One region of the Melaminivora jejuensis genome, then DNA from elsewhere that is predicted to be linked to it. Evidence: riboswitches for the same ligand, from Rfam matches in the RefSeq annotation. Region 1 holds a riboswitch; the other holds the start of a gene.
What was found. Region 1 has a riboswitch for S-adenosylhomocysteine ahead of metH (methionine synthase). Riboswitches for the same ligand answer to the same signal wherever they lie in the genome.

Region 1 (5,570 bases):
TTCACCGCCGCGTTCTTGATGCTCATCCAGGCCGACAGCGCCATGACCTCCGACAGCGTCACGTCCTGGTGAAAGCGCACGCCGCCCTTGCCCGGGCCGCGGCTGGTGTTGTGCTGCACGCGGTAGCCCTCGAAGTGGGCAATCGTGCCGTCGTCCATCTCGATGGGCACATCGACGATCAGCGCACGCTTGGGGCGCTTCAAGGTCTCCACCCAGCGTGCCAAGTTGCCCAGATAGGGCGTGACGCGGTCGATCTGCTGCAGATACACGCCCCAGGGGCCGAGGTGGGCGGGGTCGAGGTAGGAGGGCAGCGCGTGCTGGAGGTTGGACGAGGAAGAAGAGTGGCTGGACATGGCTGGCTCCTGGCCGGACGGGTGCCCGGCGCAACCGGGCTACTCTATGCCGCACTCGTGGCACTGTCCAACACTGGCGCCCAAGCGCTGCCGGGCCGCCTGTCCTATACGTTACCAAAAGCTATCAATTAAATAGCTGTCAGCGCTTGACTGGCAAGGGTTTTGGCCGCATTTTCCATTATGTTGCACTGCGGTATCGCCCCCTGCCTATACTGGCCCAATGCCTGAGAGCAACTCCCGCACACCCGTGCGCCGCCCATCTTCCCCGCCCCCCCTGATCCCCGGCCTGCAAGGCGCGCGCCGGCGGGTGGTCTTCGTCAGCCTGTACGAATTCATTGCCATCGTCGCCTCCAGCCTGCTGTTCATGGCCATCGGCCAGGAGGCGGCGGCCTCGGGCGTCATGTCGGTCGTGGCCTCGACGCTGGCCATCATCTGGAACGTGACCTTCAACCATCTGTTCGAGCGCTGGGAGGCGCGCCAGAGCGTCAAGGGTCGCTCGGTGCTGCGCCGCATCGTGCACGCCCTGGGCTTCGAGGGCGGGCTGGCGCTGATGCTGATCCCGCTGATGGCCTGGTGGTTCGGCGTCGGCCTGTGGCAGGCCACGCTGATGGAGGCCGGGCTGCTGGTGTTCTTCCTGGTCTATACCTACGCCTTCAACTGGGCCTTCGACCGCATCTTCGGCCTGCCCGCGTCGGCCCTGGCGCTGCCTGAAGCCACGCCCGCCTGAGCCAGTGCCGCAGGCCTGAAAAACCCGTAAAAAAGCCCGCAAACCCTTGCCAGACAAGCGTTGGCAGCTATCAAATTTTCTGAAAAGGCCGGCTCAAAAAACGCGAGCCAGCCGCGCCAAAGCGCCACGGCACATCCACTGCCCGGGTGATGCCAATGCGCGGGCCGACCACCAGGGCCGGCGCCGGCGCGGCGTCCTGTGGTGCCAGCAAGCTGAAAGGCGGCGCATCCAGCGGCAGATGGTCGAAGCTGCCGTCGATGCCCAGCGCCTGCGCCAGCCGCCCCGGCCCGGCGCACAGCAGGCGCACATCCCCGCCTTCGGGCAGCCTGCGCCGCGCGCGCATGGCCTCCAGGCCATGCGTGGGCTGCAGCGCGCGGATCAGCACGGCGGCGCCGTCCTCGGGCCGCCCGCACACCAGGTTCAGGCACCAATGCACGCCATACGAGCGATAGACATAGGCCCGCCCCGCCGGCCCGAACATGGCCGCGTTGCGCGCCGTCGGGCCGCGAAAGCTGTGCGAGGCCGGGTCGCTGGCGTCATAGGCCTCGGTCTCGACAATGCGCCCGCCCACGCCATCGACCAGCAGCGTGACGCCGATGAGCAGCGGGGCCAGCGCCTGGGCGGGCAGCGTGAAGTCGAGCGCGGCGGGCACCAGTGGCTGCACATCGGTGGCGGCAGCAGCGCCGGGCGCTGCGTGGGGGCGGGTGTCAGGCCCATGCGGTGGCCCGAGGTCAGCGCCCGCCTTGGAAGACGAAGAAGTCCACCGCCGACGGGGCCACGCTGGTAATGGTCAATCGCGTGCCATCGAGCAGCGCAATGCCCGCCACGGCAGTGCCGTGCGGCAGGGGGCAGCCATCGCCGGTGAACGACGCGCGCAGGTCATATACGCCGCGCCCACCGGGACGCACCCCGACGGAGCCGCGCACCAGGCAGGCTGGCGTGGGCTCGGTGGACATCAGGCCGCCGTCGGCATGGATGGTCAGCGCCAGCGGCGCCGGCCAGCCGCCCACGCTGCCGACATAGCTGCCAGCCAGTGCAGCGACGGGTGCCGTGCGCTCGTAGCCGGGCACATAGGTGCCGGAGAAGACATCAAAGACGAAGCCTGCCTCCAATTGGCGTTGCGGCACATAGCTGCCGCCGTAGAGCGACGAATGCACCTGCCCGGCGCGCTCGTAGTCCACCACCGCCGCCGAGCCGCGCAACTGCCCGCCGGAGGAGCTGCTGGAGCCATGAAACGCACCGTGGATGACCGGCCCGCGCGTATAGACGCCCCAGGTCTCGCCCGTGTCGAGGATGGTCAGCAGCACGTCATAGCCGGTCGAGGCGCGGCCCGCCCAGCGGCCCTCGGCCCCGGCGATGGGCCTGGCTGGCGGCGGGCCGGTGGACGGGTCATCGTCGCTGCTGCTGCCGCCGCCGCAGGCGCTGAGCAGCAAGGTAGCGGCAGCCGCAGCAGCCACGGACATACGCAGAAAAAATGGAGGTGTACGCATGGAGCAAGCCTTGGAGGGAAGGCCTGAATGTAGCGCGCCCCTGGCGCAGGCCAGCGCCAGCCAATGCCGGCCAGCCCAGGCCAGCGCTGCTTGGCTGATCAGCGCGCGCAAACCCAAATTTTGGCCGTGCCGTAATACGAGCCTTGATAAGCAAATGCCAGCGGGAAGCGCGATTGCGGCTTGGTGTCGAGCGAGATGAAGTGCAGCGGGAATTGCTGGCTGGCGTAATTTCTTTTGCCGTCTGCTTCTTGGGAATAGAAGCTGCCCGCGTAGCCTGACGGCAAGCTTGCGATGCGCTGCTGCGCCCGGGGTTGCTGCAGTCTTCCTAGAATCCCCCACTTTGACCCGCTTTCCCCGCCAAGGAGCGTTGCAGCGGCTGCCTTTTGTCTTGTCCTGTGTGTCGAGCGGCAGACCGTCAGGCTTGGCAGGGCGTGACCACAACCCATCAACGACGCTCACCTGTACCCCTTGATATCGACCCCACAGGTGAGCCTGATGACTTCCACTGGTACTGCAACCACTGCCTCCATTCCTGCTGTCGCTGCCGTGTGCGTTCCCCCATGAAGCTCTCCGGCCTGGAGCCGGTGCTGATCGGCGAGGACAGCCTGTTCGTCAACGTCGGCGAGCGCACCAACGTCACCGGCTCCAAGGCCTTTGCCCGGCTGATCCTGAACGAGGAATACGAAAAGGCCCTGTCCGTGGCGCGCCAGCAGGTGGAAAACGGCGCCCAGGTCATCGACGTGAACATGGACGAGGCCATGCTCGACAGCAAGGCGGCGATGGTGCGCTTCCTGAACCTGATCGCCTCCGAGCCGGACATCGCCCGCGTGCCGGTCATGGTGGACAGCTCCAAGTGGGAGGTCATCGAGGCCGGCCTGCGCTGCCTGCAGGGCAAGGGCATCGTCAACTCGATCAGCATGAAGGAGGGGCTGGAGGAGTTCCGGCGCCAGGCCCGGCTGATCCGCCGCTACGGCGCCGCCGCCGTGGTCATGGCCTTCGACGAGAAAGGCCAGGCCGACACCTTCGAGCGCAAGATCGAGATCTGCGAGCGCGCCTACCGCGTACTGGTCGATGAGGTGGGCTTTCCGCCCGAGGACATCATCTTCGACCCCAACATCTTCGCCATTGCCACCGGCATTGAGGAGCACGCCAACTACGCGGTGGACTTCATCGAGTCGGTGCGCTGGATCAAGGCCAACCTGCCGGGCGCCAAGGTCTCGGGCGGCGTGTCCAACGTGTCGTTTTCCTTTCGCGGCAACGACCCGGTGCGCGAGGCCATCCACACGGTGTTCCTGTACCACGCGATTGCCGCCGGCATGGACATGGGCATCGTCAACGCCGGCATGGTGGGGGTGTACGACGACCTCGACCCGGCCCTGCGCGAGCGCGTCGAGGACGTGGTGCTCAACCGCCGCCCGGATGCGGCGGAGCGATTGCTGGAGATCGCCGAGGCCACCAAGGGCGCGGCCAAGGACGACAGCAAGAAGCTCGAATGGCGCGGCACGCCCGACAACCCCAAGACCGTGGGCGAGCGCCTGTCGCACGCGCTGGTGCATGGCATCACCGACTTCATCGTGGACGACACCGAGGAGGCCTACCAGAACATCGTGGTGCAGGGCGGTGGCCGACCGCTGCACGTCATCGAAGGGCCGCTGATGGATGGCATGAACATCGTGGGCGACCTGTTCGGTGCGGGCAAGATGTTCCTGCCGCAGGTGGTGAAATCCGCCCGCGTGATGAAGCAGGCCGTGGCCCACCTGATTCCCTACATCGAGGAGGAAAAGCGCCAGCAGGAGGCCGCCGGCCTGGACGTGACCAGCAAGGGCAAGATCGTCATTGCCACTGTCAAGGGCGACGTGCACGACATCGGCAAGAACATCGTCACCGTGGTCTTGCAGTGCAACAACTTTGAGGTCATCAACATGGGCGTGATGGTGCCCTGCCACGAGATATTGGCGCGCGCCAAGGCCGAAGGGGCAGACATCGTCGGCCTGTCGGGCCTGATCACACCCAGCCTGGAGGAGATGCAGTACGTCGCCGGCGAGATGCACAAGGACGAGTATTTCCGCATCAAGAAAATTCCGCTCCTGATCGGCGGCGCGACCTGCTCGCGCGTACACACCGCCGTCAAGATCGCGCCGCAGTACGACGGGCCGGTGGTCTATGTGCCTGATGCGTCGCGCAGCGTGAGCGTGGCGCAGAGCCTGCTGGGCGAGGGCAAGGATCAGTACCTGGCCGAAGTCCAGGCCGACTACGACCACGTGCGCGAGCTGCACGCCAGAAAGAAGCGCGTGCCGCTGTGGCCCATCGACAAGGCCCGCGCCAATGCTACGCAGGTGGATTTCGTGCAGTTCCGGCCCACCGTGCCGCGCGCCCTGGGCCGGCGCGTGCTGCGCAACTTCGACCTGGCCGAGCTGGTGCGCTATCTGGACTGGGGGCCGTTCTTCCAGACCTGGGACTTGGCCGGGCCGTTTCCGGCCATCCTGGACGATGAAGTGGTGGGCGAACAGGCGCGACAGGTCTATGCCGATGGCCAGGCCATGCTGAAGAAGATCATCGAGGGCCGCTGGCTCACGGCTAATGGCGTGCTGGGTATCTACCCGGCCAACCGCGTGGGCGACGACATCGAGTTCTACACCGACGAGACGCGCAGCGAAGTGCTGATGACCTGGTACGGGATGCGCCAGCAGACGGAAAAGCAGGTGGACGCCGAGGGCCGGCTGCGCCCCAGCCGCTGCCTGGCGGACTTCGTGGCGACCAGGGAGTCGGGCATTGCCGACTACGCCGGCCTGTTCGCCGTCACGGCGGGCATAGGCGCGGAGAAGAAGGAAAAGGAATTCCTGGACGCGCTGGACGACTACTCCAACATCCTGTTCAAGGCCATTGCCGACCGTCTGGCCGAGGCTTTTGCCGAGTGCCTGCACGAGCGCGTGCGCCGCGATCTGTGGGGCTATGCGGCGGATGAAACCCTGAGCAACGAGGATCTCATCAAGGAAAAAT
Region 2 (5,570 bases), 770 kb from region 1:
CAATGAGATCGAAGGCCGGCGTGGTGTCCACCTGCTCGCGCCCGGCGCGGCGCTGGCGCACGGTGGCAATCGCGCCGGTAGCGCGTGCCTTGTCCCGGGCGGCGCGCTCGGCCTTGAAGACTTCGATCTCATGCTCCTTGGCGTCGCCGCTGTCGTCGTAATCGTCGTCGATCAGGCCGCCGTTGCGCATCCAGGCATAGGGGGCCTGGGGCTGGGTCTCGTTGTCCTCGGGTTCGGCCTCGATGCGCTCGCACAGGGCTTCCTCGCAGGCCTCCTGCAGCGCCTCGGGCGTCAGGTGGCGGGCGTTGACGCCTTCGACCACGATCACGCGCACGTCGCCCTGCAGGCGCTCGTGCGCCTGGCCCTGGCCGACATCGACGCCGATGACCTGCGCCGCACCATGCGCCAGCAGGCAGTCGGTGAAGCCGCCCGTGCTCTGGCCGACATCCAGGCAGCGCAGGCCGGTCGGGTCGATGCCGCTGGCGGCCAGCGCGCCTTCGAGCTTGAGGCCGCCGCGCGAGAGGTATCTGGCCTCGGCGGCGTCGAGTAGCTGCACCTGGGCGCCGGCGGGGATGTCGTCGCCGTTCTTGGCCACGCGCGTCCAGGGCATGGTGTCGGCCAGGCGCCATTGCACGCCGGCAGCGATCAGGCGCTGGGCCTGCGAGCGGGTGGTGGCGTGGCCGCCCTCCACCAGAAATACGTCAGCGCGCATGGCGCAAAATCCTTTTTTATGGGTCAAATCGGGCTGAAAGCCTTGTCAGACAAGCGATGACAGCTATCATTTTTATGAGGCTTGGCTGGTTGTGGTGGGCCATGTCGTGAGGCGGGCGGCGCTGGCCCCCACCCCAACCCTCTCCCTGCAGGGGGAGGGAGCAAGACCCGAGGCACAGCCACCTCCCCGCTCCTTCCCCCCTGGGGGAAGGTTGGGATGGGGGCCGGCTGGCTCTGGCGGGCCGCTCAATAGCGGTAGGTATCGGCCTTGTACGGCCCGGCCTTGTCCACACCGATATAGGCGGCCTGCTCGTCGGTCAGCTCGGTCAGCATGGCGCCCAGCTTGGACAGCTGCAGCCGCGCGACCTTCTCGTCGAGCAGCTTGGGCAGCACATAGACCTTGCCCACCTCATACGCATCGGGGCGCGTGAACAGCTCGATCTGCGCCAGCGTCTGGTTGGCGAACGAACTGCTCATGACGTAGCTGGGGTGGCCGGTGGCGCAGCCCAGGTTCACCAGGCGGCCCTTGGCCAGCAGGATGATGCGCTTGCCGTCCGGGAAGATGATGTGATCGACCTGCGGCTTGATCTCCTCCCACTGGTAGCGCTCCAGCGAGGCGACCTCGATCTCGTTGTCGAAGTGGCCGATGTTGCACACGATGGCCTGATCCTTCATGGCAGCCATGTGCTCGTGGCGGATCACGTCCTTGTTGCCGGTGGTGGTCACGAAGATGTCGGCTAGTGGCGCGGCATATTCCATGGTCACCACGCGGTAGCCTTCCATCGCCGCCTGCAGGGCGTTGATGGGGTCGATCTCGGTCACCCAGACCTGCGCCGACAGCGCGCGCAGCGCCTGCGCCGAGCCCTTGCCCACGTCGCCATAGCCGGCCACGACGGCCACCTTGCCGGCGATCATCACGTCGGTGGCGCGCTTGATGCCGTCCACCAGCGATTCGCGGCAGCCGTACAGGTTGTCGAACTTGCTCTTGGTGACCGAGTCGTTGACGTTGATGGCGCGAAACAGCAGCGTGCCCTTGGCCGACATCTCATTGAGGCGATGCACTCCCGTGGTGGTTTCCTCGGTCACCCCCATGATCTGGGCGCTCTTGCGCGAGTACCAGGTGGGGTCTTCGGCGAGCTTGGCGCGGATGGAGGCGTACAGGATGCGCTCTTCCTCGCTGGCGCCGTTGCCCGCTACCAGCGACGGGTCTTGCTCGGCCCGCTTGCCCAGGTGCATGAGCAGCGTGGCGTCGCCGCCGTCGTCCAGGATCATGTTCGGGCCTTCGCCCTCGCTGCCTTTGGGGCCGAAATCGAAGATGCGGTGCGTGTAGTCCCAATAGTCCTCCAGCGACTCGCCCTTGATGGCGAACACCGGCGTGCCGCCGGCGGCGATGGCGGCGGCGGCGTGATCCTGCGTGGAGAAGATGTTGCACGAGGCCCAGCGCACCGTGGCGCCGAGCGCCTGCAGCGTCTCGATCAGCACGGCGGTCTGGATGGTCATGTGCAGGCTGCCGGTGATGCGCGCGCCCTTGAGCGGCTGCTGCGCAGCGTATTCCTCGCGAATGGCCATCAGGCCGGGCATTTCGGTTTCGGCGATGGCGATTTCCTTGCGGCCCCAGGCGGCAAGGGTGATGTCGGCGATGGCGCTGTCGGCGGGTGCTGCGGCAGGGGTGTCTTTGAGAACTGCGCTCATGAGTTGTCCTTCAAACCAGGTTTGTGCAAGAAAGAACCACGCGCAGAAAGAAGGGGGAGCAAAGCTCACCACACAGGCCGGGCGTGGGTGAGCGTCGTTGCGGGTGTCGATGCTGGATATCGATGCCTTGATACCGATCGTTTCCGAGCCTCACGCCCCGCTGCTGTCGGGGGCGCTGCAACGCTCCTCGGAAAAGCGCGCGATTATACCGGGCAAGCCTTGTGCTGGCGCCGCGCCGTAGAATCGCGCCCTTGCGGCGCCGTGCGTGCCAGGCAGCCGCGCGCGGCCCTGCACTGCGCCCCTCCCTTCCCCATGCGCTGCGCCATCCAAGCCATGCACGCGCCAGCGCCACCGCCTGTTGCCCCACTGTGTCCTACGCTTCCGAGACGCGGCGCCGCCGCACCTTCGCCATCATCTCCCACCCCGACGCGGGCAAGACCACGCTGACGGAAAAGCTGCTGCTGTTCTCCGGCGCCATCCAGATCGCCGGCGCCGTCAAGGGCCGCAAGGCCAGCCGCCACGCCACGTCCGACTGGATGGAGATCGAAAAGCAGCGCGGCATCTCGGTGGCATCCAGCGTGATGCAGATGAGCTGGCGCGAGCACGTCATCAACCTGCTGGACACGCCGGGCCACAAGGACTTCTCCGAGGACACCTACCGCGTGCTCACCGCCGTCGATTCCGCCCTGATGGTGATCGACGCGGCCAACGGCGTGGAGACGCAGACGCGCCGCCTGATCGAGGTCTGCCGCCAGCGGGACACTCCCATCATCACCTTCGTCAACAAGATGGATCGCGAAGTGCGCGACCCGCTGGACATCCTCGACGAGGTGGAGCGCGAGCTGGGCATGCCCTGCTGCCCCATGACCTGGCCGGTGGGCCAGGGCAAGAGCTTCGGCGGCATCATCGATCTGCGCACGCAGAGCATGACGGTGTTCCAGGCCGGCAGCGATAAGCGTCCGGAGGACTTCGAGGTCATCGCGCTGTCCGAGGTCGATACGCTGCGCGCGCGCTTCGGCAAGACTTTCGACGACGCCATGGAGAGCATGGAGCTGGCCGTGGGCGCCTCGACCGAGTGGAGCCACGAGCAGTTCCTGGCGGCCAAGTTGACGCCGGTATTCTTCGGCTCGGGCGTGAACAATTTCGGGGTCATGGAGGTGCTCAACGCGGTGGTGGACATGTCGCCACCGCCTGGCCCACGCATCGCCTACGCCGAAGTCAACCGCCAGCGCGAGGAGCGGCTCGTGCATCCCGAGGACAAGGGTTTTGCCGGGGTGGTCTTCAAGGTGCAGGCCAACATGGACGCCAACCACCGCGACCGCATCGCCTTCGTGCGCGTGGCCTCGGGCCGCTACACGCCGGGCATGAAGATGCGCGTGCAGCGCACCGGCAAGGAGCTGCGCCCGACCAGCGTCGTCACCTTCATGAGCCAGCGCCGCGAGGCGGTGGAGGAGGCCTATGCGGGCGACATCATCGGCTTCACCATCCACGGCGGCGTGCAGCTGGGCGACTCCATCACCGACGGGCCGGCGCTGCAGTTCACCGGCCTGCCGTTTTTTGCCCCCGAGCTGTTCATGACCGTGGTGCTGAAGAACCCGCTGCGCTCCAAGCAGTTGCAGCAAGGCCTGATGGAGCTGGGCGAGGAAGGGGCCATCCAGGTCTTCAAGCCCGACGCCGGCGGCAACATGCTGCTGGGCGCCGTCGGGCAGCTGCAGTTCGAGGTGGTGCAGCACCGCCTGAAGACCGAGTACGACTGCGATATCCGGCTGGAGGGCTGCCAGTACACCGGCGCGCGCTGGATCACCGCCGACACGCCCCAGCAATTGCGCGAGTTCGAGAACGCCTACCCGCTGCGCCTGGCGCACGACGCCGCGGATACGCTGGCGTTTCTGTGTACCTCGCCGTATGACGTGCGGCTGGCGCAGGAGCGGTTTCCGAAGATCCACTTTCATCCGCTGCGCGAACATGCGGGGTTGGCGTTGCAGGGGGTGTGAGCGAGGGGAGGCAGGCACATCCATACACCCCAGCCGCGCTTGCATGTGTTGCATGTGTTGCGCGTGGTTTCCTGTTGCCGGTCTTGCCGGCATACTGCACTGCGGCGCCTCGCTGACCGCCGCCCGTGCAATCTCCCACCTCGCCGCTGCCATGCCTACACGAATCCATTCCCTGTTTTCGCGCCTGCCCGCCTGGCCTCTGGCCTTGGGCGCGGCCCTGTGCCTGGCTTCGGCCGCACACGCTCAAACCGTCACCGAAGGCTCGGATCACGCCACCCAAGTGCTGGGCAAGGCCTGGGACATGTCCAGCCAGGAAGATGTGTTTCCGCTGCTGTGGACGCACAACCTGGCATCTGCCACAGTGGCAGGCGGCGTCATGACGGCCACGGCGCGTGATACCGACCCGCACTTCTGGCTGCAGTTTCCGCCCATCCCTTCGGCGATGGAGGCAATCAATCTGGCGCGCCAGCCCATCGACGCCAATCGCTATACGCACCTGAGCTTCATGATGTGGCTGCCCGACAGCGTGGTGCCCGGCGCGCGCAACGGGCGCCTGGTCTGGCACAAGGGCGGGGCCACGGTCGCCGAGTTCGATGCGGCGTACTCCGAGTCGCCCATGTTCCCGGTCTATCCTGGCTGGCATCTGTACCAGTTCAACCTGGCCGCCCTGCAGGCGCAGGTGGGGACTCCCTGGAGCGGCCCGATACACGGCCTGCGCATCGACCCCTGCCTGGGCTGCAACGTGCAGTTCAAGATCGACTGGGCACGCCTGCACCACCACAGCGAAGCTGGCGCGCGCACCCCCCTGCCGCCCGGCAAGACCCATTTGCTGGCACGCATCCAGCCGCCGGACGGCAGTCCGGCCATCACCACGGTGCTGCCCCAGGTGCAGGGGCAGGCCTCGGCTGCGGCCCTGCCGCCGGGCAGCTACCAGGTAGCAGCCATCGACGATGGCAACTACGCCCTCAGCCAGCGTGGCAAGGCCTGGACGTTCGATACCCCCAACGATCTGCTGTGGGCGGCCAACCATGGCCTGAGCGCAGCGCACACCGGCCCGAACGGCCTGAGTGCCAGCACCAGCAACCCCGACCCCTATGTGCTGCTGGACATCGCGCAGCACTCGCCCATCGACGCAAGCCAATACCGCTACCTGAGCGTCGATCTGACCATTGC

Region 2: linked by a shared signal. The riboswitch ahead of ahcY (adenosylhomocysteinase) and the one ahead of metH (methionine synthase) in region 1 are both predicted to bind S-adenosylhomocysteine.

What each region holds. Positions count from the first base shown of each region.
Region 1 is NZ_JACWIJ010000002.1:2,820,912-2,826,481, reverse strand. It holds partial or broken gene IDM45_RS13365 (Glu/Leu/Phe/Val family dehydrogenase) at 1-353, opposite strand, end outside; gene IDM45_RS13360 (PACE efflux transporter) at 574-1,080, shown strand; gene IDM45_RS13355 (DNA-3-methyladenine glycosylase) at 1,151-1,744, opposite strand; gene IDM45_RS13350 (hypothetical protein) at 1,812-2,570, opposite strand; gene IDM45_RS13345 (hypothetical protein) at 2,669-2,854, opposite strand; S-adenosyl-L-homocysteine riboswitch at 2,924-3,034, shown strand; gene metH (methionine synthase) at 3,131-5,570, shown strand, end outside.
Region 2 is NZ_JACWIJ010000002.1:3,590,759-3,596,328, reverse strand. It holds gene IDM45_RS16805 (TlyA family RNA methyltransferase) at 1-712, opposite strand, end outside; gene ahcY (adenosylhomocysteinase) at 958-2,403, opposite strand; S-adenosyl-L-homocysteine riboswitch at 2,486-2,598, opposite strand; gene IDM45_RS16795 (peptide chain release factor 3) at 2,772-4,397, shown strand; gene IDM45_RS17830 (hypothetical protein) at 4,549-5,570, shown strand, end outside.